DNA from 3 places in the Clostridium sp. AWRP genome. Region 2 is predicted to be linked to each of the others. Evidence: a T-box and tRNA genes for the amino acid it is inferred to sense, from the RefSeq annotation. Region 2 holds a T-box; the other regions hold tRNA genes.
What was found. A T-box is a leader RNA that pairs with one kind of tRNA and senses whether it is charged. The one in region 2 lies ahead of DMR38_RS17345 (valine--tRNA ligase), so its partner is inferred to be a tRNA-Val.
Positions count from the first base shown of each region.

Region 1: it has a tRNA-Val gene. The T-box ahead of DMR38_RS17345 (valine--tRNA ligase) is inferred to sense a tRNA for this amino acid. The anticodon was not compared.
Region 3: it has a tRNA-Val gene. The T-box ahead of DMR38_RS17345 (valine--tRNA ligase) is inferred to sense a tRNA for this amino acid. The anticodon was not compared.

Region 1 is NZ_CP029758.2:4,490,031-4,500,573, reverse strand. Features, by position in the region: gene DMR38_RS21225 (adenylosuccinate synthase) at 1-897, shown strand, start outside; gene DMR38_RS21220 (acyl-ACP thioesterase domain-containing protein) at 1,050-1,805, shown strand; gene DMR38_RS21215 (NAD(P)/FAD-dependent oxidoreductase) at 1,830-3,059, opposite strand; gene DMR38_RS21210 (CoA-binding protein) at 3,402-3,779, shown strand; gene DMR38_RS21205 (pyruvate, water dikinase regulatory protein) at 3,920-4,735, shown strand; tRNA gene DMR38_RS21200 (tRNA-Glu) at 4,962-5,036, shown strand; tRNA gene DMR38_RS21195 (tRNA-Val) at 5,052-5,127, shown strand; tRNA gene DMR38_RS21190 (tRNA-Asp) at 5,133-5,209, shown strand; tRNA gene DMR38_RS21185 (tRNA-Glu) at 5,354-5,428, shown strand; tRNA gene DMR38_RS21180 (tRNA-Val) at 5,444-5,519, shown strand; tRNA gene DMR38_RS21175 (tRNA-Asp) at 5,525-5,601, shown strand; tRNA gene DMR38_RS21170 (tRNA-Thr) at 5,607-5,682, shown strand; gene DMR38_RS21165 (ATP-binding protein) at 5,719-6,705, opposite strand; gene DMR38_RS21160 (DnaD domain protein) at 6,698-7,696, opposite strand; gene DMR38_RS21155 (nitronate monooxygenase family protein) at 8,054-9,121, shown strand; gene DMR38_RS21150 (MarR family transcriptional regulator) at 9,160-9,636, shown strand; gene DMR38_RS21145 (beta-ketoacyl-ACP synthase III) at 9,629-10,543, shown strand, end outside.
Region 2 is NZ_CP029758.2:3,730,498-3,741,040, reverse strand. Features, by position in the region: gene DMR38_RS17360 (ABC transporter substrate-binding protein) at 1-524, shown strand, start outside; gene DMR38_RS17355 (ISNCY family transposase) at 706-2,079, opposite strand; gene DMR38_RS17350 (ISNCY family transposase) at 2,383-3,756, opposite strand; T-box leader at 3,960-4,171, shown strand; gene DMR38_RS17345 (valine--tRNA ligase) at 4,255-6,903, shown strand; gene DMR38_RS17340 (folylpolyglutamate synthase/dihydrofolate synthase family protein) at 7,001-8,347, shown strand; gene DMR38_RS17335 (TIGR03905 family TSCPD domain-containing protein) at 8,755-9,006, opposite strand; gene DMR38_RS17330 (YncE family protein) at 9,153-10,040, shown strand; gene DMR38_RS17325 (DUF4364 family protein) at 10,045-10,543, opposite strand, start outside.
Region 3 is NZ_CP029758.2:236,521-247,063, forward strand. Features, by position in the region: gene DMR38_RS01145 (rod shape-determining protein) at 1-418, shown strand, start outside; gene yyaC (spore protease YyaC) at 511-1,059, opposite strand; tRNA gene DMR38_RS01155 (tRNA-Thr) at 1,309-1,384, shown strand; tRNA gene DMR38_RS01160 (tRNA-Tyr) at 1,390-1,474, shown strand; tRNA gene DMR38_RS01165 (tRNA-Val) at 1,484-1,559, shown strand; tRNA gene DMR38_RS01170 (tRNA-Thr) at 1,581-1,656, shown strand; tRNA gene DMR38_RS01175 (tRNA-Tyr) at 1,662-1,746, shown strand; SAM riboswitch class I at 1,825-1,924, shown strand; gene metK (methionine adenosyltransferase) at 2,114-3,289, shown strand; gene DMR38_RS01185 (ATP-dependent RecD-like DNA helicase) at 3,420-5,657, shown strand; gene DMR38_RS01190 (hypothetical protein) at 5,641-6,663, shown strand; gene DMR38_RS01195 (ComF family protein) at 6,636-7,316, shown strand; gene raiA (ribosome-associated translation inhibitor RaiA) at 7,750-8,277, shown strand; gene secA (preprotein translocase subunit SecA) at 8,458-10,543, shown strand, end outside.

The DNA.
Region 1 (10,543 bases), 760 kb from region 2:
GGAAAAGGAATTGGACCGTGCTATACGGATAAGATGGAAAGAAGCGGCATAAGAGTTTGTGACCTTATGCACCAGAATATATTTGAAGAAAATCTAAGAGAAAATTTAAAAATAAAGAATGACATAATAACTAAGGTTTATGGAGAAAAGGCTCTTGACTTTGATACTATATACAATGAATATATTGATTATGCAAAGAGATTAGCTCCTTATGTTAAAGATATATCTGTAGAAGTATATAATAGTATAAAAGCTGAAAAAAAAGTATTATTTGAAGGGGCACAGGGTAGTTTACTTGATATAGACTATGGAACTTATCCTTATGTTACATCTTCAAGCACTATTGCTGGCGGAGTATGTATTGGTTCAGGAATAGGCCCTACTATGATAACAGGAGCAGTAGGTATTGCAAAGGCGTATACTACAAGAGTAGGAAAAGGACCTTTCCCTACAGAGCTTTTTGACAAAACAGGAGAATGGATTAGGGAAAATGGTCATGAATATGGAGTTACTACAGGAAGAGCTAGAAGATGTGGATGGCTAGATCTAGTAATACTTAAGACTAGCAGTAGAGTTTCTGGACTTACAAGCTTTGCTATTACAAAGATAGATACTTTAGCAGGGCTTGAAAAGGTAAAAGCATGTGTAGGATATAAATTTAATGGAAAAGTTATAGATTATATACCTGCAAGTTTAGAAGATTTAGCTAAATGTGAACCTGTATATGAAGAATTTGAAGGTTGGGGCAGGGAAATAGAAAATGCCAAAACTTATGACGAGCTACCAGAGAATGCTAAAAAGTATTTAAGTAGAATAGAAGAATCTACGGGAACAAAGGTATCTATAGTATCTGTTGGACCAAGAAGAGATCAGACAATAGATGTAAGCGAAATATAAATTAAACTTATCACCCTTAAATAAATTTATTAAATTAAGTTTATTTAAGGGTGAATTTTTGATTTCTAGCAATTTTATTCTACAGAAAAAATGGAAATTATATTATAATATAGATATGATAAAAATTTCTAAGATAAGGAGGGTAAATAAAATTGGAAAATGTAGTTACTGAAAAAGAATATGAAGTCCAATACTATGAAATAGATTTTAGAAAGAAATTGCTTGTAACAAGCCTTATGAATTATTTTGAAGATGTATCTACAAAACAATCAGAAGACATAGGAGGAGGACTAGATTACTTAAAACAGACTGGAGTAGCCTGGGTACTATATAAATGGGATATACATATTAATAGGCATCCTAATTATGGTGAAAAAATAGCAGTTCAAACTAAAGCATATTCCTTTAGAAAGTTCTATGGATATAGGACCTTTAAGGTTTTAGATGATAAGGGAAATGTCATTGCATCAGCCAATTCAATATGGCTTCTTATAGATAAGGAAAAACGTAAAGTAATCAGGATAACTGAAGATATGTATAAAATGTATGGTGTAGCTGAAAATGATATAAAACGGTTGATTATTAAAAAGATAAAGTTACCAGAACAGTTTGACATAGAAAAAAGTTTTGATGTAAGGTACAGTGACATAGATACCAACAGGCATGTCAATAATGTTAAGTATGTAGATTGGATTGTGGAAACTATACCTCTTGATATAGTACTTAATTTTAATATAAAAAATCTAAATATAACTTATGAAAAAGAGGCATTATATGGAGAAAAAATAAAAATATATACTGAACTGAAAAAGAAAGAAAATAGTTATATATCTCTGCATAAGATAGTGGATGAAGAGGAAAAAGAATTATCAGCGATAGAAGCGGTTTGGGAGAAGAATGAAGAATAAAAAGCAGAGAAAAAGGCTGATGAATTATGTTTCAGCAGCACTTTTCCCTGCAGTAAATCCCGAACTCCAGGCCCATTGTAAATTAAAACCACCACAGTCACCATCCACATCCAAAATTTCTCCTGCTAAATATAAATTTTTTACTTTTTTTGATTCCAAAGTAATGCTGTTTACTTGAGCGGTGTCTACTCCGCCACAGGTAACTTGAGAATTTTTAAAGGAATTAGTGTCATATACTGTAAATTCCCAGGATTTGAGTAAGTGACATATATTCTTTTTTTCCTGCCAGTTTAATTCACTACATGGTTTGTGAATATCTTCAATGGACGATTCTCTTAAAAGTATAGGTATGATTTTTTTATTTATTACTCCTATGAATGAGTCGAATATACTTCTGTAACCAAAAGTTCCCCAACGATTTTCTAAGAATTCTACTAAATCCTTTTCTTCAAAATCTGGAAGCATGTCAATTTTAATTTTAACGGACTTTTTATTAAATAAATTACATGAGGCTATGCGACTTATGTCAAGTATAGGTGGCCCTGATATTCCGTAATCTGTAAATAATATTTCTCCATATTCTCTTTTTTGCATTATATTATCCACAACTATGTATACATACCCATTGAATTTTACTCCCGATAGGGCTTTTAAATGATTATAGCTTAATTTCAACTGTACAAGGCCAGGAAGGGGCGGTATTATACTGTGGCCAAGGCTTTTACATAGGGTAAATCCCGAACCGTCAGATCCTGTATTAGGGGCAGATTTTCCACCTGTACATAATATTAGTTTATTACATTCGTAAATTTGATCATTACAGTATATTTTAAAGGATTTTTTATTAAAGGATATATTACCGACTTTTGAATTTAAATAAACAGGTATATTTCGATCTTCAATAGCCATTTTCAATATATCTAGTACGGAGGATGATTGAAGAGAAAGAGGATACATCCTTCCGTTTTCCAAAGTTGTAATTGGAAGACCTAGTGAATTAAAAAAGTTTATTGTGTCGTCAAGGGAAAAATTATTTAAGACATTTTTAAAAAAACTAGCATTATTACTGTGATATCTGCAAAAATCTATATTTTTATTAGTTATATTACATCTACCATTTCCAGTTGATAATATTTTACTCCCTATCCTATTTTTGAATTCTAAAATTGCTACGTCTTTTCCTCTGTCTTTTGTCGTAATTGCAGCCATGATACCAGAAGCACCTGCACCAATTACTATGATTTCATGAAACATGTAGATACATCTCCTATTTAACAAAATTCATTTATCCGATCACTACCATTGCTAACACCCCCCATCTTTTATCAAAGTGGGGGATAAGCACTGCTACGTGCCTGGATAAGTTCTCCTAAGGTTCAGCTGGAGAAAGCCATCCTTATAAGAAAGCTCCATCTGAACCTAAGAATCACTTGATAGTTATATTTTAACTTACTTGTACTTTTTTTAATACAATTTGCAAAAAAATATATATTTAACTGCAGTTTGTAATATAATAAAAACAACATTATAAACATGAACGAGATAAAATTTTATTTCTATAATCTTATATATTTTGTAAAAAGGAGTGCTGTCCAAATGGAAGCTGCTAATTTCCTATACTATAAGAACTGGGTAGTAGTTGGCGATGTGTCTAATGAAGAAAAATATGCTTTTAAAATATTAAGTTCTCTTAAGGGCGCAATGTATAATGCAGAGGGAGTGAATCCTAGAGATGATAGTGGGAAGGTACACAAATCTTTAAGTGAAATACCTTTTAAAGTAGATGTACTTGATTTGTGCATAAATCCTAAGACTGGTATTGATATAGTTAAAGAAGCTTTTCAAATTGGCATAGACAAAATATTAATACAGCCAGGTGCAGAAAGTGAAGAAATATTAAATTTCTGCAGTAACAATGCAATTGATGCAGTAAAAGGATGTGCACTTGTAGAACTTACGAAAAAACATCAATGAATCTTACTTAGTGGGAGTTCGGTTTCTCCCACTAAGTCTATATGAATTATCTAGGGGCGTAGATACTGTTAGCTCCCACTTTTATCAAAGTGGGAGTGTTTACAGTAGGTAGCCATCAGATAAAGTTTAGGGGGTTTTTTATGCTTAAAATATATGCAGTTTCTGACTCTATAGGTGAGACTGCAGAACTTGTTGCTAAAGGTGCTGCTAGCCAATTTTATTCAGAGATAGAAGTACACAGGGTACCTTATATAAAGAGTTATGAGGATGTAAATGAATTTATAAATGGGTTAGAAAGCAAAGAAAATATCATGGTTATATCTACAATAGTCCTTGTAGAAGTAAGAGAATTTCTAGTTCAAAGGTGTGTAGAATGTGGTATTCCTATAAATAATATTTTAGGACCTTGTATAAGTATGGTATCAAGGATACTAAATAAAATACCTGAATATAGGCCAGGTGCTGTATGGGAAATAGATTCTGAGTATTATAAAAAGGTAGAGGCAGTAGAATTTGCCATAAAATATGATGATAGCAAGGATAATTCAGGAATAAAGTATGCAGATGTTGTTCTTTTAGGCCTTTCTAGAACTTCTAAAACACCACTTTGTATGTATCTTGCAAATAAGGGAATAAAAGCTTTGAACATACCGCTTATGCCCGAGGTACCTGTACCAGAGGAGCTATTTGACATTGATAGAAAAAAGATTGTAGCCCTTACTATAGATCCAGTGCACTTAATAGAAGTAAGAAAACATAGAATAGATAGATACAATACTATATCTAATAGATTTAAGTATGCAAATGAAGAAAGGGTTCTTCAGGAACTGGAATTTTCAGATAAGGTTATAAGAAGATTGAGGTGTAAGGTAATAGATGTGACAAAAAGGGCAATAGAGGATACAGCATTAATTATAATGGAGTATATAGGATACATAGAATCAAAAGGTTATTAAAGTACAAATTTTATTATAAGAAAGCTGTTTTTTTGCTTTTATATTCAAAATCATATAAGAAATTTCAAATTATAAAATTGACCTCATGCGTTGATACATAAGGAATCGTGAAGAAAAGTTCAAAGATGTCCAATAAAATATCACAAAAAAGTATTGACACTTTATAAAAAATTTTGTATTATAGTGTATGTCAGGTCGTTAGGTACGACTTAATAAAACAGTATAAGGCCCCTTGGTCAAGTGGTTAAGACACCACCCTTTCACGGTGGTAACAGCAGTTCAAGTCTGCTAGGGGTCACCAAGAGTAAGTATATGTGGGCGCATAGCTCAGCTGGGAGAGCATCTGCCTTACAAGCAGAGGGTCACAGGTTCGAGCCCTGTTGTGCCCACCACATATGGCTCAGTAGCTCAGCTGGTTAGAGTGCCGGCCTGTCACGCCGGAGGTCAAGGGTTCGATCCCCTCCTGAGTCGCCATTATCTATGGTTATGCATAGAGTTGATTTTTAAGTTTAACTTAAAGAGAAGTCTACACTTAAGGTGAGGTTTACTTGTTTAAGTTAAAGCTCTTAACTTATGCTGTGTAGTAATAGTTAGAGATTTACATTGACAATTGAATAAGGCCCCTTGGTCAAGTGGTTAAGACACCACCCTTTCACGGTGGTAACAGCAGTTCAAGTCTGCTAGGGGTCACCAAGAATAAGTATATGTGGGCGCATAGCTCAGCTGGGAGAGCATCTGCCTTACAAGCAGAGGGTCACAGGTTCGAGCCCTGTTGTGCCCACCACATATGGCTCAGTAGCTCAGCTGGTTAGAGTGCCGGCCTGTCACGCCGGAGGTCAAGGGTTCGATCCCCTCCTGAGTCGCCATATGTGCTGGCATGGCTCAGCAGGTAGAGCAACTGACTTGTAATCAGTAGGTCGTGGGTTCGATTCCTACTGCCAGCACCAAAAATAAGAATGTATTTTTAATACATTCTTATTTTTTTATTTGAAATTTTTATTTTGAATATTTTGTTTTATTCTTATGTCTTCTCCGAAAAACTTATACAAAGTAAATTCTCCAAGCAACCTAGAAGAAATTCTCTCTGAATAGCATTTTAAAATTTCTTCTAAGTCATAGTTTGTAGATACAAGCATTTTACTTTGTTTCAATAATTTTTTATTTAAAAGGTTAAATAGTTCAGTTTTAGAAAAGTCCGTTATTTGCTCAGAGCCTAAATCATCTATTATGAGTAAATCACAATTCATTAAAATATCTTCTAATTCTATGTTATTGTTGAATCTTATATCTCTTAGGTCTTTAATCAAGGATTCAGAAGTTCTATAAATTACTAAAAAACCTCTGTCTATCAATTCTTTTGATATACAATTTGACAAGAAGGTCTTTCCCGTTCCGGCAGATCCATAAAATAATAAATTTTCGCTGTAGTTAGAAAAGTTTTCTATGTATTTCCACGATGTGGATGCTATTGTTTCTATATTTTTTCTAGGACTTGTAGGGTTTCCTTCACTTTTGGTGGAGGAATATAGCTGAAAGTTAAAGTTATCGAAGTTATTCTTAGCTAACATATTTTTGAAGTCAGAATTGCTGTAGTAAAGTTTAATAAGTTTTTGTTTGTAGCAGTCGCATTTTTTGTTTCCAATGAATCCAGTATCTTTGCATTTATCACATTTATAGGACATATCTAAATAATTTACAGGATAATTATTAGATGTTAAAATATGAGCTTTTTTTATCCTTAAATATGAAATTTTTTGGTGAAGTTCCTTTAAGTAAATATCCTTGTTTGAGACATTGTTTAATATATTTATTGATAATTTTAAGGAAAGTCTACCTATTTGATTTTGTATGTTTAATACTTCAGGTAGTTTTTTTTTAATTTCTTCCTTTCGAAAGCCTAAAGCTTTTCTATCATCGTCTCTTATTTTTTCATATATTTTCATTATATTAGAGTGATAGCTCTTAATCATTCTTATCCCATCCTAGTAGTTTTTTTTCTAAGTCTTTAAAGTCATAGTTTCTTTGTTTAAAATTGTTGAAAGTTCCTTTTGAACTTTTATTTTCTGTAATTCTATTTACATTTTTAAAATTGCCTTTATTTACTTTCTTTGAATCCTTTTTTTCTATATCTTCTAATGTCTTAATTTTATCTTTATTCCAGCTTGTTAATATTCCATCAATATATTTAAAGTCAGCCTTATTTATTCTTTGAAAGCATATATCACAAGCTTTATATATAATTTCAACTGAGAAATTGTAAACCTGAATCCATTTAGAAAGTAAATCCTCTTGGGGTTTCATTATTTCTCCATCTTTTATACCAAGATAGCCTAAAATTTTTCTTATTTTAATCCATTTATCTTCATGTTTTTTTATAAAAGACTGGGCATCATTTATATCTCTTATTTTAGCGTCAAACCAGGATATTGCAGTTTTTTCTATATATCTGCTGTTGGTTTTTCCTTTTAAAGCACAGTATTGAACTAAAAGAAGTATAATCTCTGGAGAAAAATTAAAATCATTTAACCAACTTATGTACATAGTCATTTCTTTTGAAGATAAGGTCCTACCTAAGGATTTTTCTATATCTTCAAGCATATCTTTAATAGAAGTTTTATTTAATTCTTCAAGTAAATTTATATCATCTTCTTTCTCATTGTCTCTATCTGATAAATCTAAGAATTCTATATTATAGTTTCCCATATTGTCAACGGGTACCATTTTAATAACATTTTCGTCATTCCAGTAGTTCCAAGCGTTTAATACATCTGTTTCTAAAAGATGCAAAGCACTTGCAACAATTTGAGAGCTAACTCCTAATTCACCTGATTTGCAATATTTTAGCCCAAGCAGGTATACTTTAACAAATTCCCCTCGGGCTTTAGGCATAAACTTATCTATAAAAACGTTGCTTACAGGAGTATAGTTAGCTTCAGCAGTCTTAAATACAAAAGTACTCATATATTTTTTACCTACCTTTTATAAGCTTTGTTTTAAAAAGCTATCATATAAATATTATAACAAAATATAAAAAGTATAACAATGTAATACTTTTGGGATTATTTTCTATATTTAAGTTTACTAACGTTTGAATTTATTATATTATAGAGTTTAAAGGCATAGTTTTAAACTATTTTGTTTTAAATATTATATTAAAATTACTTGATTATACTAAGGTAAATAGGATAAAATTAAATTTTAGGATATAGTAGTCTTTAATCTTAAAATTTTAAGATGCTGGACAGTTAAAAGTTTTTAATATATACTTTGAATATCAAAATATTGGAGTATCAAAAATTATTTAAAGGAGGGGGTCACATGAAATTACCTCCATTGATCATAGGAGATCTAAAAGCTAAAATACCTATTATACAAGGTGGAATGGGTGTAGGAATTTCTCTACATAATTTAGCACAGGCAGTAGCAAATGAAGGTGGTATAGGTATAATTTCTACAGTGCAGATAGGATATAGAGAACCAGATTTTGAAGCTAACCCAACAGATGCTAACCTTAGAGCATTGAGAAAGGAAATACAAAAAGCTAAAGAATTGAGTCCCAAAGGTATAATTGGAGCAAATATTATGGTGGCTATAAATGATTATAATGATATGGTAAAGACTTGTATTGAGGAAAAAGCTGATATTATAATATCTGGAGCAGGACTTCCGCTTATTTTACCTAAACTTGTTGAGGGAAGCAGCATAAAGATAGCACCTATAGTTTCTTCAGGGAAGGCAGCTTCTCTTATAATTAGACACTGGTTGAAAAAATATTCTAGACTTCCGGATTTAGTTGTAGTAGAAGGACCTAAAGCTGGGGGACATTTGGGATTTCATTTAGAACAACTACAAGAAGGAAAAGAATGCTTAGAAGATATAGTATGTGAAGTAATCAAAGTAGTTAAATATTTTAGAGAAAAATATAATAAGAATATTCCTGTAGCAGCAGCTGGTGGAATATATACAGGAGCGGATATTGCAAAATTCTTTAAGTTAGGTGTAGATGCAGTACAGATGGGAACACGTTTTGTGGCAACTGAAGAATGTGATGCTAGCATAAACTTTAAAAAGGCATATATAGATTCAAAAAAAGAGGATATAAAAATAATAAAAAGTCCTGTAGGACTTCCTGGAAGAGCTTTAAGAAATAAGCTTATAAGGCAAGCTGAAGATGGGAGAATTGCGCCTAAAAGGTGTTACAATTGTTTGAAGAAATGTAATCCTAAGGAAACTCCTTATTGTATATCCAGAGCACTGATCAATGCTGTTAAAGGAAATATAGATGAAGGGCTTATTTTTGTTGGAAGTAACGCTTATAGGGTAAACAAAATTGTAAAGGTTAAGGAACTTATAAAAGAGCTAGTTTTAGAAGCAGAAAGTATTTGATATAAGTGGAGTAAATTAATTGTTAAAGTGGTGATCTAGTGAACAAAGGTATAGATGTTATAAATGAATTGTTAGTAGATCTTTTTAACGATATTCTAGTAATAGAACAAAAATCCCTTCAATATGCGACATTTAAAGATTTATCTGTCACGGAGGTACACACTATAGAAGCTATAGGCATGGATAAACCTAAGAGAATGAAAGATGTTGCCTGTCAACTAGATATAACTATGGGAACCTTAACTACGGCCATAAATCGTTTAGAAAGAAAGCAATATGTTACACGAACAAGGAGTAAAGAAGATAGAAGAATTGTATACATACAATTAACAAAGAAAGGAAAACTTGCCTTTAGAGTTCACCATAAGTTTCATTATAATATGGTTGAAGAAATCTTAGGAGAGTTAACGGAAGGAGAAGAAGAGGTTTTAATTAAATCACTGGAGAAACTTAATAATTTCTTCAGATCAAAGTATAATCTAAAAATTGGATCAAAGGAGAAGAATAATGAATAAAGTAGAAATTATAGGCACAGGAAGCTATGTTCCTCCCAAGATTGTGGATAATAATGATCTGTCTCTCATAGTAGACACCAGTGATGAATGGATAACAAGCAGAACAGGGATAAAGGAGAGAAGGATATCTCAAGGAGAAGATACCTCAGATATGGCAACAAAAGCAGCTATGGAGGCAATTAGAGATGCTAAAATAAATGTAGAAGATATTGAACTTATAGTACTTGCAACTGTTACTCCGGATAGCTTTATGCCTTCTACCGCCTGTATAGTTCAGAAAAATATAAAGGCAGTAAATGCTACATGTTTTGATATATCGGCAGCTTGTTCAGGTTTTGCATATGCAATGGATATTGCAGTTCAATTTATAAGGGCTGGAAGATTTAAAAATGTTCTTGTCATAGGAGCAGATACATTTTCTAAAATACTTGACTGGAAAGATAGAAGCACTTGTATATTGTTTGGTGATGGTGCATCAGCTGCATTTTTGCAAAGTGGAGAAGAAGATCAGATACTTTCAATTTATACTGGATCAGATGGAAGTAAGGGAGATTCATTAACATGTCCTGCAGTAGCTGTAAACAATCCTTATGTTGATGGTGTTATAAGCCCTATTAAGAGTGTAGTTGGAATGGAAGGAAGAGAAATATTTAAATTTGGAGTAAAGGTTTTAGAAAAATCAGTTAAAGCACTGCTTCAACAGGCTGATTGTACTTTAGAGGAAATTAAATATATAATTCCTCACCAGGCAAATTATAGGATAATAGAATGTGCAGCAAAAAAACTTGGAATAGGTATGGATAGGTTTTACATCAATTTAGATAGCTATGGCAATACTTCTGCTGCAAGTATAGGGATAGCCTTAGATGAAGTTCGCAAAAAAAACTTAGTTAAAAAAGGAGATAAA
Region 2 (10,543 bases):
AACCTGGAAAAGACGTTAACTTGATAACTAATATTGCTTATACTGCAACAGGAGGAGCTTTTAAAGCGAAAACAGGAGATTATGTTGCACTTTTTGAACCAACAGCTAGTATGCTTGAAAAAGATAAAACTGGATACGTAGTTGCTTCAGTAGGTAAATCTGCTGGTGTACTTCCATATACCTGTTATTTTTCAACTAAATCATATATGGAAAAGAATCCACAGACTATTCAGAAATTTACAAGTGCAATTCATCAAGGACAAATATGGGTTCAAAAACATAGTGATAAAGAAGTGGCTGAAGCTATAAAATCATTTTTCCCTGGAACAGATGAAGATATCTTGATTTCTGTAGTGAAAAATTATAGGGCTATAAATGCTTATGCGACTACTCCAGTTATAAAGCAGCAGGATTTAAACAGACTTGTGGATATAATACAAAACTATAAACCTAGTTTAATACCTTCAAGACCAGACTTTAACAAGATAGTTAATAACTCTTTTGCAGAAAAAGCTATTAAATAACTTATAGCATTTCAAAATGAAAACAAAATTTCTGTCAACTAATTTTGAAAATGTCCCAAAAAGTTTTAATTATTAGCACCAGCAATAGCTGGTGCTTTGTTACGCTTATAACATTATTTTTAGGTATAGCAAACACATCCATCAACTTAAAGTTTTTTAAGTAAAAGGGCTTTTTAGTTCTTTAAGCTATGTTTTCTTTTTGTCTATGAGCCTGCTTATTGCAATAATGTTCAAATGAAGCCTGCTTCCATGGGTGACTCATTGGCGGTATATAGTGTTTCTTTGGAGTTTTTGAGGTCTTCGCAAGATCAAAATTTTTTGATGAAGGAACATGATCCGGAAGCAATTCAAGTGCATAAACTTTTTCGTTTGCACAAAAATATAGATCATTGTTAAATGCCTTTATTACTATACCGCAGGTACCTTTATGGTAATATACTGGGTGACCATTAGCATCTACTGGAAGATAATATCCTTTATTGTATTTTACACAACTCCCATTGTCTACTTTCCTACTAGCAAGTACACCAAGAATTAAATTGATTTTCTCAATATCAGGTTGCGTTTCGAATACAGATTTGATATTATCAACAGGTAAAGCAAATCGAGCATTGAATTTTTTTATGTAGGAATTTAAAAATTCATTTGCCTGCTCAATCGTGCTTATACCAGCTAAACGCAATTCGATAGGAAGTCGTGATTGCAGTGTTTGAAACATTCGTTCCACACGCCCCTTGGCTTGTGGAATGCTGCTGGTTTTAATCTCAATTCCTAACTGCTTGCAGGCATAACCGAATTGGGTAAAAGTGTCCTCTTCGATAGAAGGGGATTTCTTTTGTTTATACTCAAAAACTGTACGCCTATCGGTGTAAAACATATAAGGAATACCATAGGTTTTCAATATTTGCTCAAGTACATGGTAATATCCATTTAGCGTTTCTTGAACATCGAAATAAGCACCTACAATAGCACCTGTGGCATCATCTACAGCTATATGAAGCTGACTTTTTTCTCCACCAAACCAAGGATGAAGAGAAGCATCCATCTGAAGCATTTCTCCAAAGTAGGCACATCTCGGACGCCTAGGATGAGCATCTTCGATAGCAAGAATAGAACTTTGAATAACACTAGCCTGCTTTTTTGACTTTGTAGATTTTTGCATATCTTTAAGTTTAGTGTATAGAGCCTTCTTAGAAGAACGGTTTGCCTTAGGAGACAGGATGAATTCCTGCAAAAGGATGGAACGTATAGTGTTTGATGAAACTTTGATTCCTTCAAATTCTTTTAAGAGTTCTGAAAAATGAGTTAAATTGGTGCCTTCATATTTTGTTCGATATAAGTCAACAATAGTCTGTTTTGTAGAATTATCTAAAGCATGGACAGGTTTTTTACCACGATTTCCATGTATAAAAAAGGCTTTTCCCTGCTCTTTATACCCTTTAATCATTCTGTTAATGTGCCTAACAGTACAGTTAATCTGTACAGCAGCTCTTTGCTTGTTACCATTGCTTTCTACTAATTTCTTGATTATGTTATATTTTGCATTCTCATTCATTGTTAAAACTACCTTTCTGATTTTGTCCACCTCACTTCTTAGTCATGAGGTTTTATTATACTATAAACTTATTTATTTGGGACATAATCAAATGCGGTATACTAAGACATTATCACAATTCAATCATAGCATTTCGAAATGAAAATAAAATTTCTGTCAACTAATTTTGAAAATGTCCCAAAAAGTTTTAATTATTAGCACCAGCAATAGCTGGTGCTTTGTTACGCTTATAACATTATTTTTAGGTATAGCAAACACATCCATCAACTTAAAGTTTTTTAAGTAAAAGGGCTTTTTAGTTCTTTAAGCTATGTTTTCTTTTTGTCTATGAGCCTGCTTATTGCAATAATGTTCAAATGAAGCCTGCTTCCATGGGTGACTCATCGGCGGTATATAGTGTTTCTTTGGAGTTTTTGAGGTCTTCGCAAGATCAAAATTTTTTGATGAAGGAACATGATCTGGAAGCAATTCAAGTGCATAAACTTTTTCGTTTGCACAAAAATATAGATCATTGTTAAATGCCTTTATTACTATACCGCAGGTACCTTTATGGTAATATACTGGGTGACCATTAGCATCTACTGGAAGATAATATCCTTTATTGTATTTTACACAACTCCCATTGTCTACTTTCCTACTAGCAAGTACACCAAGAATTAAATTGATTTTCTCAATATCAGGTTGCGTTTCGAATACAGATTTGATATTATCAACAGGTAAAGCAAATCGAGCATTGAATTTTTTTATGTAGGAGTTTAAAAATTCATTTGCCTGCTCAATCGTGCTTATACCAGCTAAACGCAATTCGATAGGAAGTCGTGATTGCAGTGTTTGAAACATTCGTTCCACACGCCCCTTGGCTTGTGGAATGCTGCTGGTTTTAATCTCAATTCCTAACTGCTTGCAGGCATAACCGAATTGGGTAAAAGTGTCCTCTTCGATAGAAGGGGATTTCTTTTGTTTATACTCAAAAACTGTACGCCTATCGGTGTAAAACATATAAGGAATACCATAGGTTTTCAATATTTGCTCAAGTACATGGTAATATCCATTTAGCGTTTCTTGAACATCGAAATAAGCACCTACAATAGCACCTGTGGCATCATCTACAGCTATATGAAGCTGACTTTTTTCTCCACCAAACCAAGGATGAAGAGAAGCATCCATCTGAAGCATTTCTCCAAAGTAGGCACATCTCGGACGCCTAGGATGAGCATCTTCGATAGCAAGAATAGAACTTTGAATAACACTAGCCTGCTTTTTTGACTTTGTAGATTTTTGCATATCTTTAAGTTTAGTGTATAGAGCCTTCTTAGAAGAACGTTTTGCCTTAGGAGACAGGATGAATTCCTGCAAAAGGATGGAACGTATAGTGTTTGATGAAACTTTGATTCCTTCAAATTCTTTTAAGAGTTCTGAAAAATGAGTTAAATTGGTGCCTTCATATTTTGTTCGATATAAGTCAACAATAGTCTGTTTTGTAGAATTATCTAAAGCATGGACAGGTTTTTTACCACGATTTCCATGTATAAAAAAGGCTTTTCCCTGCTCTTTATACCCTTTAATCATTCTGTTAATGTGCCTAACAGTACAGTTAATCTGTACAGCAGCTCTTTGCTTGTTACCATTGCTCTCTACTAATTTCTTGATTATGTTATATTTTGCATTCTCATTCATTGTTAAAACTACCTTTCTGATTTTGTCCACCTCACTTCTTAGTCATGAGGTTTTATTATACTATAAACTTATTTATTTGGGACATAATCAAATGCGGTATACTAAGACATTATCACAATTCAATCATAAGCATTTCGAAATGAAAATAAAATTTCTTGACAGGTTAAAAAATAACGTTATAATAGAACTATATAAATTTGAATTTGTTAACTGTGAAAAAGAGGATTAGAGATAATGGAGTATAAAGAGAGGAAAATCTGTTAGTTGAGAGGTTTTCTATATGGATTATCTTGAAGGTAGCTTTGGAGTTTCTTTGCTGAAATAACAGTAGGTAAAGACGGTTTTCTTAATCGTTATTTTTTAAGAGCCTGTATTTACAGGAAAAAAGGTGGTAACGCGGGTCTTCGTCCTTTATGGATGAAGGCTTTTTTGATTTAAGAATGTAAATACTTGAATTGGTATTAATATTAGAATATCTAATAATTAGGAGGAGATTTGATGGCACAAAAGAAAGAAATGGCAACTACTTATAACCCAAAAGAATTTGAAGACAGACTTTATGATCTTTGGCAAGAAAAAGGATATTTTACACCCAAAGCAGATAAAAATAAAAAATCGTATACAATAGTAATACCACCTCCAAATATCACAGGAAAATTGCACCTTGGACACGCGCTGGATGATACTATACAGGACATAATAATAAGAACAAAGAGAATGCAGGGCTACAGTACACTATGGCTTCCGGGTGAAGATCATGCAAGTATTGCAACTGAGGTAAAAGTTGAAAAAGAACTCTTGAAGAAGGGAATAGAAAAAAAGAAAATAGGAAGAGAAAAGTTCCTTGAAGAAACCTGGGATTGGAGTAATGAATACAGGGGCAGAATAAGAAACCAGGTAAAGAAGCTTGGTTGCTCTGCAGATTTTACAAGAGAGCGATTTACTATGGATGAAGGCCTCAATAAGGCAGTAAAAAAGTTCTTTGTAAAACTATATAATGATGGCCTTATATATCAGGGAAACAGGATAATAAACTGGTGTCCTAAGTGTCAGACAGCTATATCCGATGCGGAAATCGAGTATGAAGAGCAGCAGGGACATTTTTGGCACATAAAATATAAGATTGTAGGCAGTGACGAATATCTTGAAATTGCAACTACAAGACCTGAAACAATGTTTGGAGATACAGCCATTGCAGTTAATCCTAAGGATGAAAGATATAAGCATTTAGTAGGAAAGAAAGCTATACTTCCAATTATAAATAGGGAAATACCTATAGTTGAGGATGACTATGTAGACATGGAGTTTGGTACTGGAGCGGTTAAGATAACACCAGCCCATGATCCTAATGACTATCATGTAGGAAAGAGACATAACCTTCCTGAAATAATAGTAATGAATGAAGATGGAACTATAAAATTACCTGGGACAAAATATGATGGACTCGATAGATATGAAGCTAGAAAGTTAGTAGTAGAAGATTTGGATAAGCAGGGATATTTGGTTAAAATCAAAGAACATGCACATAATGTAGGATGTCATGACAGATGTGGTACTACTATCGAACCTATGCTTTCAAAGCAGTGGTTTGTGAAAATGAAATCACTGGCAGAACCTGCTGTTAAAGTTGTAAAAGATAAAAAAGTTAAATTTATACCTGAAAGATTTGAAAAGACTTATTTCAACTGGATGGAAAATATTCAGGATTGGTGTATTTCAAGACAGCTCTGGTGGGGACATAGAATTCCTGTTTGGTACTGTAAAGACTGCGGTGAAGTTATAGTAACAGATGGAGAAGCTACGAAATGTCCAAAGTGTGGTTCAACTAACTTAGAGCAGGATAAAGATGTACTGGATACCTGGTTTAGTTCTGCACTATGGCCTTTCTCAACACTTGGATGGCCAGATAAGACAGAGGATTTGAAATGCTTCTACCCTAACAATACTCTTGTTACAGGATACGACATAATATTCTTCTGGGTTGCAAGGATGATATTCTCAGGTCTTTACTGTATGGACGATATTCCTTTTGAAAATGTACTTATACACGGTATCGTAAGGGATTCTCAAGGAAGAAAAATGTCAAAATCACTTGGAAATGGTGTAGATCCAATAGAGGTAATAGAACAATATGGAGCAGATGCTCTTAGATTTACGCTTATTACAGGAAATGCACCAGGAAATGACATAAGGTATTATTCAGAAAGAGTTGAAGCATCTAGAAATTTTGCAAATAAAATATGGAATGCTTCAAGATTTGTACTTATGAACATAGATGAAGATTTGATGAATAAGTATAAAGACTGCAAAGATTACAGTGGTGCAGATAGATGGATAATGTCTAAATTAAATACTCTTGTAAAAGAAGTTACAGACAACATAGAAAAATTTGAACTTGGAATAGCTTCTCAGAAATTATATGATTTTATATGGGGAGAATTATGTGATTGGTATATAGAACTTGTTAAACCTGTTATGTATGGTGAGGATGAAAAAGCCAAGGGTGTGGCATACAACGTGTTAAACAATGTATTATCTACAAGTTTGCAGCTATTACATCCTGTAATGCCTTTCATAACTGAGGAAATATATACTCACCTTTATACAGAGTATGAATCTATAACTATATCGAAATGGCCAGAATATGATGAAAGCCTGAAGGATTTAAAGGCAGAAAAAGATATGGAATATATTATAGAGGCTATTAGAGAAATAAGAAATATTAGAACAGAAATGAATGTACCATTTTCCAGAAAAGCAAAAATCATGGTTCATGTAGCTGAAAAAGATGCATATGAAGCTTTTCAAAATGGAGAAGATTATTTCAAAAAATTAGCTTCTGCTAGTGAAGTTGAATTTTTAAAAGATAAAAATGATGCACCAAAGAATATAGTATCTGCAGTAACTAGGGGAGCAGAATTATTCATTCCACTTTTTGATCTGGTAGATATGGATAAGGAAATTGAGAGACTTAATAAGGAAAAGAAAAAATTAGAAGGAGAAATAAAGAGAGTAGAAAACAAACTTTCAAATGAAAAGTTTGTTTCCAAGGCACCAGAAACTGTAGTAAATGCAGAAAGAGAAAAAGGTGACAAATACAGAGAAATGCTGAATACTGTAGTTGAAAGATTGGAAAATATAAAATAGAATTTAATTTAGATGGGGTTTAAACTCCATCTAAATTAAATTTAACTTATCCAGAGACGCAGTCATGGGATAAAATAAAGTATGGGGGTGTGTTACTATGAATTATGATGAAGCAATCGAGTACATAGAAACTACTGCTAAGTTCGGGAGTAACTACGGACTTGATAGAACACAAAAAATGCTGGAGCTTTTAGGTAACCCACAGAAGAAAATAAAGACAATACATGTGGCAGGTACCAATGGTAAGGGCTCTATTACTGCAATGATAAACAGAATACTAATGCAAGCTGGATTTGAGGTAGGTATGTACACTTCACCTTATTTAGAGGTATTTGAAGAGAGAATCCAGATAAATGGTACTAACATACCTAGAGATGATTTGAGCAGGGTAGTAACCAAGGTATCAGAAACTGTTAAAAAGGTTATCAAGCTTGGATATGAAAATCCTACTGAATTTGAAATAATTACCTGTGCAATGTTCTATTATTTTTATGAAAAGAAAGTTGATATAGCCATAATTGAAGTGGGTCTTGGAGGGAGACTTGATGCTACAAATGTTATGGAACCATTTTCAAAAGAAGAAGATGGAGGAGTATTACTTAGCATAATTGCCTCTATAAGCTATGATCATATGCAGATACTAGGTGATACTTTGGCTAAGATAGCTCATGAAAAGGCAGGAATAGTTAAGCCGGGTATACCCGTAATACTTTATCCTGAAGAAAAAGAGGCAGAAGAAGCTATAGAAAAGGTATGCAGTGAAAGGGGAAGCACACTTATAAAGGTTCCTTGTGATTGTGTAGAGTCTGAAGATCAGGAAAAAATCAACAATAACAGTAAAGAATATGTGCAAAAGATAAAGGTACATACAAAAAAAGAAGATTACCATATTGAGTTATCTCTTTTAGGTAGACATCAGCTTACAAATTGTGCTTGTGCCCTATTTGCTATAGAGGAATTGTCTAGATATGGATTTCATATAGATAAGCAGACTATATTAAAAGCACTTTCTAATGTGAAGTGGATTGGAAGACTTGAAGTAATGCATCGTAAGCCACTAGTTGTAATAGATGGGGCACACAATAGAGAAGGAATTTCCATGCTGAGGAAAAACTTGTGCACCTATTTTAACTACAATAAGATGATACTTATACTGGGTATACTAGCGGATAAAGAAGTTGAAGTAATGGTAAAAACTATTGTTCCTTTAGCGGAGAGGGTAATAGCCGTTACCCCAAACAATACAAGAGCTGAAAATTCAAAAGAGTTAAAAAGTGTCATAGAAAAATATAACTCCAAATGTGAAGCCTTGGATAGTTATGAAGAGGCTTACGAAAAGGCACTTTCCTACTGCAGCGAAGATGATATCTTATTAATATCTGGTTCTCTTTATATGATAGGCGACATGAGAAAAATTATAAGAAAGCACAATAAAAGCAAATAATCACTATAGAGTTTCTAGATTGAAAGTTAACTTATACAAAGCATGTAATGACAAATTTTAGCACCATAAAAACTTTTGACAAGTCTAAAGCTTGGCATTTTGAAAATCTAAGAACCTCAGATAAACTCGTACCTCAAACATATCTAAGCTCCTAAGATTTTCTAAAATGCCTCGCTAAGACTTATGGAAAAGTTTTTAAAGGTGCTTTCAATTTTGTCATTACTTTTACGTATAAGATTAAATTTCAATTAGAAATCTTATATAGATTTAGATTTATATGGGCATTCTAACTTAAAAATCAACTTATACGTAGGCATATTTTTACAATAATGAACTGAAGGTTGCAAAAAATATCCGTAGAATAAGTTGATTTTTTGTTTAGAAGATCTATATGTTAAATAAATTTTTTACTTACGGCTTAAAACTAATTTTTTAAGGGCAGTTGCAAATTGATCAGGACAGGAAGTTCCTTTTCCACTGCAGGAAATTCCCTCTAATTTTTCAACAGCTTCAGCTACATCCATTCCTTCTACTAATTTTGATATACCTTGTAAGTTTCCATCACATCCTCCTACAAAATTTACATTTCTAAGTTTGTTTTCTACAACATCAAAATTTATCTGACTTGAACAAACTCCATTTGTTATATAACTGTACATTTCATCACCTTGTTTCATATAAAATAATGTATTAATAAAATAATTATATAGAATATAAAGTTAATATACAACAAAATAAATTAATTAATTAGTATTACCTATTTTAGCTAACATTCATATTATAGTTGTAAGGGGGCGATGGTGTGTTGGAGTATCTTTATATATGTAGCACTTCTTCTGATACGGTATCAAAGGTGAATTTGGATGATTTTCATGAAGAAACTAGAATACATTTAAAATCTGAGGACATGACCTATAGAGTTGGACCTCATGGTGTATGTTTAAATGATTCTAAACTTATAACGGCAAACAAATATAATAACAGTATATCTGTAATAGATATAAAAAATGAAATTCAGGAAGAAACTTATTATGTTGGGGCATGCTGCAATGATATTATTACCTATAAAAATAATGCATATATAATATGCAGTGATTTAAACAGTCTGCTTGTTTTTGATCTTAATATGAGAAGAGTGGTTGAAGAAGTTCCCTGCGGAAATCTTCCTTATAGTATATGTTTGAATAAGGAAAGGAAACTGCTAGTAATATCTAATATGGAAGATGATAGCATAACCTTAATAGACTGTAAAAAAAACGAACGTATAGCTAACATAAGAGTAGGATGCTATCCTACTAAGGCTGTGTTTGCAGTGGATGGACAGCATATACTTATCTGTGAAAGTAATATAGGCTCGGAGTTCAGGGGAAGTATAGCCATATTATCACTTAAAAACTATAAAATTATAAATAGAATTATTGTGGGAAATTCGCCAGTAGACATATACTGCAGCAGTAGATACTGTTTTGTATCCAATTTTGGAGATGGTACAATAAGTGTTTTGGATATAAATAACTATAAGGAGAAAAAGAGGTTGATTGTAGGGGGTATGCCTGCAAGTGTATTAAAGCGAAGGGGAAGTTTATATGTGGGTGATAATTATGACAATTTATTAATAAAGGTAAATTTAAAAGATGAGAATAAAAAATGTATACCTATAGGTGGAGAACCTACAGGTATGGTTGTAAAATAAATTTTTAATCGTCCATAAGTAATTCAACTATTTTATAATAAATTTCTGAAAAGTTTTTTTCCCACTTTTCACATAGTTTTTGGGCAGTTTTTTTAGAGTCCACATTTAGTTTTAAGTTCATTAAAGTGGAATTACTTTCTGATATTTTTAAATTTACCATAAAACTGTTTTTATGTTTAGTTGTATAATTTGCATTTACTGAAATTTTACTTTTTATGTCATTAAAATGCTCGTCTATATAGTTGTCTAATATATTTATTTTATCTTTGGAAATTCTATTTCCGAAGAGGGACAACACCTTTATGCCTTTTTTTGTAATTATAAATTTATGGTTATTTTGAGAATCTATCTGCTTGATAAAATTAGAAGATAGAAGTTCATTTAAATATTGCTGAAGAGTAAAATAATTTATGAAGTCATTTTCCAGTATGACTTCGGTTACTTGATTATTGGAAATAGGAAACTTGATTTTTTTAAATATGTAAAGCAGAAGTAATTTATTT
Region 3 (10,543 bases), 1.1 Mb from region 2:
TTCCGAAGATTTAAAAATAAAAATAGGATCTGCTTTTGATAGAGATGAAGAAGTAAGTATGGAAATAAGAGGCCGTGATTTAATTACAGGGCTTCCTAAAAATATAACTGTATCTTCTGCAGAAATGAGAATAGCGTTAAAAGAAACTGTAAATTCTATAGCAGATACAACTCGTGCAGTACTGGAAAAAACGCCGCCAGAATTATCAGCCGATATAGCTGATAAAGGTATTTTTATGACTGGTGGAGGTGCACTTTTAAATGGATTGAGTAATTTAATACAAAAAGTAACTAATGTACCCGTTTATGTTGCAGAAGAACCAGTGTCATGTGTAGCGCTAGGTACAGGCAAAGTACTTGAATATTTAGATAAAATGGAAGTAGTTTTTAGTGGCGATGATATAACGTTAATAGATTAAAACAAAGAACAAAATCTAACTTATTTAGTATTATGTATCTTTTAATAAGTTAGATTTTAATTTTCTTAAATACACTAAAATGTTAGATATAGTTAAATATCAGTAAAGATGTTGTTGTAATATAGATAATATGAATGAATTAATGAATAAAGTATTACTTCAGCCATACTTAAAACTAAATTAAGACGTATATTATTGCTGGTATTATTAAATAAGTCTTCATTGTTATTTGAGTCAACTATACCTATTATTGAGGAATTTCCTACATCCGGGAGAGATTTTCCTACACCTTTGCCAGGATGAACGGGGAAGTCTCTTACTTGGATATCGCCTATAGTTTCTAGATCACCTAAACAAGCATCTATTCCTATAATGTTTTTATGCGGGTGAAGTAAATTTATTTTATTCAGTTTGCTTTCAATGTTTAAAGCATGTATAGGATCTGAAATTGTACCGTAGACAGGTAGAGGAAAATGCTTACATTTTAAAAGTGTACCTACTAGGGGACCCAGGCAGTCTCCTATATATCTATCGGTACCAATACATACAATTATGGTATCGTTATTAATGTAATTTTTTAAAAAATAGGCAAGTTTGTAATATGCTAAGGGATCTTTATAATTACTTTTTGCTTTATTCAATATATTCACCTTCTTTTATGTATGTACTTGCGAAGAACACTATATATAATTTATATGATGACTTTATATAAATTATTAAGGCTAAATTAAGTGAATATGATTTTGAAAGAAATATAGAGAAATATGGAGAAAGGTATATGTAATATTGAAATTTAATCATATATTAAATTTGATAATAAGTAAATAAAACTGTATACTAATTTACGTTGAGTACGTTCTTGTTTTAAGGAACGTATGATAATAAGATAAGCTGGCATGGCTCAGCAGGTAGAGCAACTGACTTGTAATCAGTAGGTCGTGGGTTCGATTCCTACTGCCAGCACCAAATATGGAGGAATTCCCGAGTGGCCAAAGGGGGCAGACTGTAAATCTGTTGTCAGTGACTTCGATGGTTCGAATCCATCTTCCTCCACCATAAATGTAAGGGCGCATAGCTCAGCTGGGAGAGCATCTGCCTTACAAGCAGAGGGTCATAGGTTCGAGCCCTATTGTGCCCACCATTTACAATAATAATAGAATAAGCTGGCATGGCTCAGCAGGTAGAGCAACTGACTTGTAATCAGTAGGTCGTGGGTTCGATTCCTACTGCCAGCACCAAATGCGGAGGAATTCCCGAGTGGCCAAAGGGGGCAGACTGTAAATCTGTTGTCAGTGACTTCGATGGTTCGAATCCATCTTCCTCCACCATAAATATAAAGACACTTTTAGGTGTTTTTTGTTTTATAAAAATTGTATAATCTTAACAAATGAAAAATTATGTTATAGCTCTTATCAAGAGAGGCGGAGGGAACAAGGCCCTATGAAACCCGGCAACCAGTGAAAGTCACCAAGGTGCCAATTCCTGCAGGATTCTGCAAGATAAGAGAGTAGTTAAGTTATTTAACCTCTTCTTATCGAAGAGGTTTTTTTAATTGAAATGTCACTTTTGACATTTCAGTTTTATATTGTGAATATAGGATTTGAATTTGCATTTAATGTAAGAGTAATTCATTTAATGTAAGAGTAATTCATTTAATGTAAGAAAAAATATGTTTTTACATGGGAGGTATAGAAAATGAGAAAACTATTTACATCTGAATCAGTTACAGAAGGCCATCCAGATAAAATGTGTGATCAGATTTCAGATGCTATCTTAGATGCCATACTGGAACAAGATCCTTATGGAAGAGTAGCATGTGAAACTGCAACTACTACAGGTATGGTTTTGGTTATGGGTGAGATATCAACCAATTGTTATATCGATATTTCAAAAATAGTTAGAAATACTGTAAGAGAAATAGGATATACTAGAGCTAAATATGGATTTGACTGCGATACTTGTTCGGTAATAAGTTCGATTGATGAACAATCATCGGATATAGCTATGGGAGTTGATAAAGCCTTAGAAGCCAAGGAAGGTTCAATGGAAGCCATAGAAGCTATAGGCGCTGGAGATCAGGGCATGATGTTCGGATTTGCTACAAATGAAACTCAAGAATACATGCCTATGCCAATAAGCCTTGCTCACAAACTTGCAAAAAGATTAGCACAGGTTAGAAAAGATAAAATTTTAGATTATTTAAGGCCAGATGGAAAAACTCAAGTTACTATAGAATATGAGGACAATAAACCAGTTAGAGTTGATACCATAGTAGTATCTACTCAGCATGACGAAATGGTAACTAGAAAACAAATTGAAACAGACATAATAAACAATGTAATAAGACCTGTTGTACCACGAGAGTTTTTAGATTATAAAACTAAGTATTTTATAAATCCAACAGGAAGATTTGTTGTTGGAGGTCCTCAGGGAGATTCTGGACTTACAGGAAGAAAGATAATAGTAGATACCTACGGTGGTTATGGAAGACATGGCGGCGGTGCTTTTTCTGGTAAAGATCCAACCAAGGTTGATAGATCTGCTGCTTATGCTGCAAGGTGGGTAGCAAAAAATTTAGTGGCTGCAGGTATTGCAGATAAGTTGGAAATACAACTTGCTTATGCTATTGGTGTAGCAAAGCCTGTATCTATAACTGTAGATACTTTTGGTACAGGAAATATACCGGAAGAAAAAATAGTAGATATAGTAAATAAGGTATTTGATTTGAGACCAGCTGCTATAATAAAAGATTTAAATCTTAGAAGACCTATATATAGGCAAGTTGCGGCTTATGGACATTTTGGAAGAACTGATATTGATGTACCTTGGGAAAGATTAGATAAAGTTGAAGAAATAAAAAAATATATGTAAATAATGAAAAGCTCTATATTGTAGTATGATATAGAGCTTTTTTAATATGTTAGATTAAGACAAAGTTTAATGTGGTATAATTATTTATAAACATATGATTTTGTTTGTAAATAGGAGTAGGAGAGATTCTATGCAAGAATTACAGGGAATTGTAGAGAGTATAATATTTCAAAATAAAGATAATGGGTATGTAGTTGCTAAAATAAGAGAAAATAAAGACGTAGTAACTATAGTAGGATGTATACCTAATATAATTGAAGGACAAAATTTGAAGGCTGTAGGGGAATGGGTTCTTCATCCTCAGTTTGGAAATCAATTTAAGGTGCAGGCTTTTGAAGAAATAATACCTAGTACTACTATTGGCATAGAGAGATATTTGGCATCTGGGATAATAGCAGGAATAGGCCCTGTAACAGCAAAGAAAATAGTAGAGAAGTTTGGTGAAAATACTCTTCAAATATTGGACAATAACATAGGAAGGCTAAAAGAAATAGAAGGTATAGGAACAAAAAAAATAGCTTTAATAGAGGAATCCTATTCTAAACAAAATGAAGTGAGAAATATAATGATATTTTTGCAAACTTATGGAATAACTCCCAGCCAGTGTGTTAAGATACATAAAAAATTTGGGGCAGATTCTATAAGTATTGTGAAAGAAAATCCATATACTCTTACAGAAGAAATAAGTGGTATAGGTTTTAAAACGGCAGATAAGATAGCAAGAAGCCTTGGAATAGAAAATAATTCTCCATTTAGAATACAAAGTGGAATAAGGTATTTGGTGAACAAGTTTTGCAGCTTGGGAAATACGTATATGCCTATAGATAACCTTATAAAGGAAGGTGTTGACATACTCCATATAACTCAAAAAGAACTGGAAGAAAACATATATGAAAGTTCTGTAAATGGAAAAATAAAATTGGAGAAGTGGGAAGATAAAGTATGTGTATTTTCTATGACTTACTATTATTGTGAATTGAGTGTAACTAGAAAAATATTGATGCTGGCTTTTACTAAATATAAGGACGTGGATTTTAATATAGACAAAGAGATAGAAGATTTTGAGCAGGAAAATAATATGAACTTTGCTGTTTCTCAAAAAGAGGCTATTAGAGGGGCAGTTGAAAATGGAGTGGAGATAATAACAGGAGGTCCTGGAACAGGTAAAACTACAATAATTAATTGCATAATTAGATTATTTGAAAAAGCAAAGCTTAAAGTTTTAATGGGTGCTCCCACGGGAAGGGCAGCAAAGAGAATGTCAGAATCTACAAAACGAGAATCAAAGACAATACATAGGCTTCTTGAAATGGGGGTGGGAAGTGATGAAGAAGCTTTATTTTTTTCAAGAGGAGAGCAATCACCACTGAAATGCGATGTAGTTATTATAGATGAGGCTTCTATGATAGATATAGTGCTCATGAATAACTTATTGAAGGCTGTCTCTATGGGAACTAGGTTAATAATAGTAGGTGATGCAGAGCAGCTTCCATCTGTAGGACCTGGAAATGTGCTCAGAGACTTCATAGACAGTAAATGTATTAAAGTAGTTAGATTAAAAGAGATATTTAGGCAATCAAAAGAAAGCATGATTATAGTTAATGCCCATAAGATAAATTCTGGAGAAATGCCCATTTTAAATAAAAAGAATAAGGATTTCTATTTTATAAAATGTCAGGATCCTTCGGATATATTAGATACATTGGTAGGATTAATAGATAAAAGGCTGCCAAATTTTAATAGTAATTGGAATAAAATAGAGGATATTCAAATACTATCTCCTATGAGAAAGGGAATTTTAGGAGTATCAAATTTAAATAAAAAACTTCAGCAAGTTCTAAATCCTAAAAGCTCTAATAAGAGAGAAAAAAAGTTTAGAGACATTACTTTTAGGGTAGGAGATAAAGTGATGCAGATTAAAAATAATTATACTTTAAAATGGCAAGGTATTTCAGAAGAAAACAAGGAAAGTGGTATGGGTGTTTTTAATGGTGATTTTGGATATATAGAAGACATAGATGAAGAAAAAAATAGAGTGGTAGTTGTGTTTGACGAAGAAAAAAGAGTCATATATGATAGTATGTACTTAGATGAGTTGGATTTATCTTATGCAATAACCATACATAAAAGTCAAGGTAGTGAATTCCCGGTAATTATTATACCTATGTTTATGGGACCGCCGCTGCTTATGAATAGAAATTTATTGTATACGGCTATAACTAGGGCAAAACAGATGGTAATACTTGTGGGAAGTTTAAAAGCCTTAAATTTTATGATAAATAATAATAAAAGTTTTGAAAGGTATTCGTTATTGAAATATAGAATAATGGATATAATGGAGAGTGAAACAAATGCTACTGTGGAATGAAACATGTCTTATTAATGAGAGAAAAAAAATAAGTGAGAATATAGTAAAATGGAGTGGTACCAAAGATACTTTTTTAAATTGCATTTCAGTTCCTTACAATTCTACTGAAATCTTTCTGGGGGTTATTGAAAAGTACATAAGACAAAATAAAAACATTATTTATATTACTAACGAAAAAATGGGTAATGTGGATATAATAAAAAATATAAAAAAGTATACACATTTTATGGACTATCACTATGTAAAAGGAGGTAAAAGTAATTTAAATTGTAAATTGCAGATATGCAATTTTGAAAATGCGGCAAAATTGGAAAAGGAGTTTGAATTAGTCATATATGATGATATAAGTAGTTTTTCATTATACAATAAGTACGAGATATGCAAATTAATTAGCAAATTAACTCATGAGGATAGTAAAGCTATAATATATTCTATAGAAAGTATAGTTGAAAATAGCAAAAAGGTATTTTTGCCTGCTAAGAATGAAGGATTAATAATCGAACCGAGGAGTATACTTACTAGACTGAATATGAATAAAGAAATGCCTTTTTTGGTATACGATTATTTAAAATGGTCAATAAGTATAGGTAAGAAGATAATAATATATGTACCCAGCGAATATAAAATAGATATGGTAGCTTCATATATGCATAAATATTGTAAAAGTTTAACACAGGATATAGTATGTTTTGCTAATGGGGAAACGAATAAGAAATTAATCTATAAGTTTTTACAGACAAAAAACTCAGTATTAATAACTAACTGTTTTGAACAAACTGTATTAAATGCAAAAAATTCAGAATTAATAGTATATTTTGCAGATGATGTTAACTTTACTTATAAAGAATTTGTTTACTTGTGTGGGAGTGTTGGAAGAGGTGAAAAAAATTTAAAAGAGGAGGTTATACTGGTTTCCAATGTAGAGACAGAAGAGATTGAGAAAGCAAAGAGTATAACTAGTAATTTTAATAGGGAAGCATGGAACATGGGATTACTAAAAATTTAAAATTTTTATTGGATTGTGTACTAGGGCTTATATATTGTGGAGATGAAAGATGTATACTGTGTAAAAAGGATATATATGATGATAGAACCATATGTAAAGATTGTGAAAGCAATATAAAAGTTTGTAAAGACAGTTTTGAAATTGGATATGATGATAAAAAATTTCAATGCTATAGTAGTGCTTATTATTCTGGAACGATGATGGAACTTATAATAAAATTAAAATACAAGAGTTCTTTTAAAGCTGGAGATGTCATAGCAAAGTGTATGAGAGATATTATGACTAGCAATCACATTGACTTTAATGTTTTTACATATGTACCTATGACTAAGAAAGCATTGAAAAATAGAGGATATAATCAAGCTGAATATTTGGCGAACAGTTTGGCAAGGTATGCTAATAAGCCTGTTATATGCTGTCTAGACAAAATAAAGGAAACAAAGGATCAAATAGGATTGGATAAAACAGAGAGATGGAGTAATATGTCAGAAAGCTTTCAGGTACGCAATAAAAAAATTATAGAAAATAAAAAAATTTTGTTAATAGATGATGTTTTAACTACTGGTGCTACAGCTTTTGGGTGCTGTTCAGAACTTTTGAAAAATGGAGCAAAAAAAATTAGCGTATTGACTGGAGCAAAAAGTAGAGTATAATTTTATTAGTCAAGTTAGGTCTGTGGTTGAAAGTCGATGCCAGTCGCAGGCGAAACGATCCACGTAAGTTAGATAAAATATTTAATGAGCATGGTGCGGCTTAGAAGTAAGTCCTGCCGTAAAATACGAGAGGATTAGTAGTGAGAGGTTAATTCCCGGTAGCGAAAGTTCCAGCAGGCGAGTGTGGGGGCAAAGACCAGGTCAGCTAACTTGCAAATGCACTAACAGTGCAATATAGTAGCCTTTTTTAAGGCTGCTGTATTAATTTTAAAAGGTTATTTATTATTAGTTTTTGCTATTAATTAAGAAAGTAGTATGAATGTGTCGTTAATAGCTATTGTAATTTATGATAAACAGTATTAAAATATAACTAACAAAACATAGATTAATCCTTTACATATGTTTAGGATTACAATAGGAAGGGGCTGGAAATATGAAAATAACTGTAAAAGGGAAAAATATCGTGGTAACTGATGCATTGAAAAATGCGGTGGATAAGAAGCTATGTAAGCTAGAAAAATATTTCAACCCTGATGTAGTAGCACATGCTACATTAAGCGTACAAAAAACTAGACAAATAATTGAGGTCACTATTCCTTTTGGGGGAGTTATACTAAGAGGAGAAGAAGGAAACTCAGATATGTATGCTTCAATTGATTTAGTTGTGGATAAATTAGAGAGACAGATAAGAAAGCAAAAGACAAAACTGCTAAGAAGAAATAATTCAGAATCTTTAAGATTCCAATTCATACCAGATGAGTCAGAAAAAGATAAACAAGAACAAAAAATAGTTAGAACCAAAAAATTTGCAATAAAACCAATGTCATCTGAAGAGGCAGTCCTTCAAATGGAACTTTTAGGTCATAGTTTCTTTGTATATCAGGATGCTGAAAATGGAGAAGTGAATGTAGTATATAAAAGACGGGATGGAAATTACGGATTAATAGAGCCTGAATTTTAAAAGTTAGATGCAATAAAGGGGGAGCATAAAGCTTCCTCTTTTTATGGCTTAAAAATAGGCAGTATATTATTAAACTAAGGTAAACTATTATTTAATAAGTTGAATACCCAATAATTAGATGATATAATTTATAAAGTGTATACTTTTGTAAACAAATTTAACATGGTGAGGATGAAAATAATGAAACTTTTTCAGAAAATATTCGGTTCATATAGTGAACGGGAAGTAAAAAGAGTTATCCCTATAGTAGATAAAATAGACAGTTTGGACTCAAAAATGCAGGGATTGACTAATGAAGAACTTAGAGCAAAGACAGATGAATTTAAAGATAGACTTTCTAAGGGTGAATCTTTAGATGAAATATTACCTGAAGCTTTTGCTGTTGTTAGAGAGGTAGGATATAGAACAATAGGTTTAAAGCAATATAGAGAGCAACTAATAGGTGGAGTAGTGCTCCATCAAGGAAGAATATCAGAGATGAAAACTGGTGAAGGTAAAACACTTGTTGCTACCGCACCTGCATATTTAAATGCACTTACAGGAAAAGGAGTTCATATAGTTACAGTAAATGACTATCTGGCAAAAAGAGATAGAGATACCATGGCACCTATATATGAAGCACTAGGACTTAAAGTAGGTGTAATACTACATGATTTGGATCAAACGCAGAGACAGGAAGCATACAATTGTGATATAACTTACGGAACTAATAGTGAGTTTGGGTTTGACTATTTGAGAGACAATATGGTTATTTATAAAGAAGAAAGAGTACAAAGAGGGCTTAACTTTGTTATAGTGGATGAGGTTGACTCTATTTTAATCGATGAAGCAAGAACACCTCTTATTATTTCAGGTGAAGGAGAAAAGTCAACAGAATTTTACAATATTGCGGATCACTTTGCAAAATCGTTAAAAAAAGAGGATTATGATGTAGATGAAAAGGCAAATTCAGTAATACTTACAGATACAGGTGTAAAAAAGGCTGAAAACTTCTTCCAATTGGCCAACTATGCGGATCCAGAGAATATGGAGATACAGCATTATGTAGTTCAATCTTTGAAAGCTAACTATATAATGAAAAGAGATAAAGATTATATGGTAAAAAATGGAGAAGTACTCATTGTAGATGAATTTACAGGAAGAATGATGGAAGGCAGAAGATACAGCGATGGGTTACATCAAGCTATAGAAGCTAAGGAAAATGTAAAAGTAGAGAGAGAATCAAAGACACTTGCAACTATTACTTATCAAAATTATTTTAGGATGTTTAATAAATTATCAGGTATGACAGGTACTGCACTGACGGAGGAAAACGAATTTAGAGAAATATACGGACTTGATGTAATAGTAATACCTACTCATAAACCTATAGCGAGAATGGATTACCCTGATGTAGTTTATAAAAGTGCGAAAGGAAAGTTTAAAGCTATAGCAGATGAAATATATGAAACCTATAAAAAGGGTCAGCCTGTACTTGTAGGTACAGTAAGTATAGAAAAATCTGAGTTACTTTCAGATATGTTAAAGAAAAGAGGAGTGCCTCACCAAGTTCTAAATGCTAAGTTTCATGAAATGGAAGCAGAAATAATTTCTCACGCAGGAGAAAAGGGAACAATTACTATAGCAACTAATATGGCAGGTCGTGGTACTGATATAAAGCTTGGCAAGGGTGTAGTTGCCCTTGGTGGACTTAAAATAATAGGAACTGAAAGACATGAGTCAAGAAGAATTGATAACCAACTTAGAGGACGTTCAGGGCGTCAAGGAGATCCAGGTACATCAAGATTTTATGTATCACTAGAAGATGATCTGATGAGAATATTTGGTTCAGATAGACTTCAGGGAATAGTTGAAAAATTGGGACTCAAAGAAGATGAGGCCATAGAAAGTAAAATGGTTACAAATGCTATAGAAGGTGCACAGAAAAAGGTAGAAGGAAATAACTTTGATATAAGAAAAACTTTACTTCAATATGACGATGTAATAAATAAGCAGAGGGAAATTATATATAGACAGAGATCTCAGGTACTTGAGGGAGAAGACCTTAGAGATTACATGATTGATATGATAAAAAGCTTAGTAACTTCTGTTGTAGATTCTCATATATCTGGTATAGAAGAAGATTTTGAAGATGAAGTAGAAAAGCTAATGAAATATATGGAAGAAGTTTATGTACAAAAAGATTCCGTAAAGAAAGAAAATATTATAAATCTTTCTAATGAAGAAATTAAACAGAAATATATAGATATAGGCCAAAAAATTTATG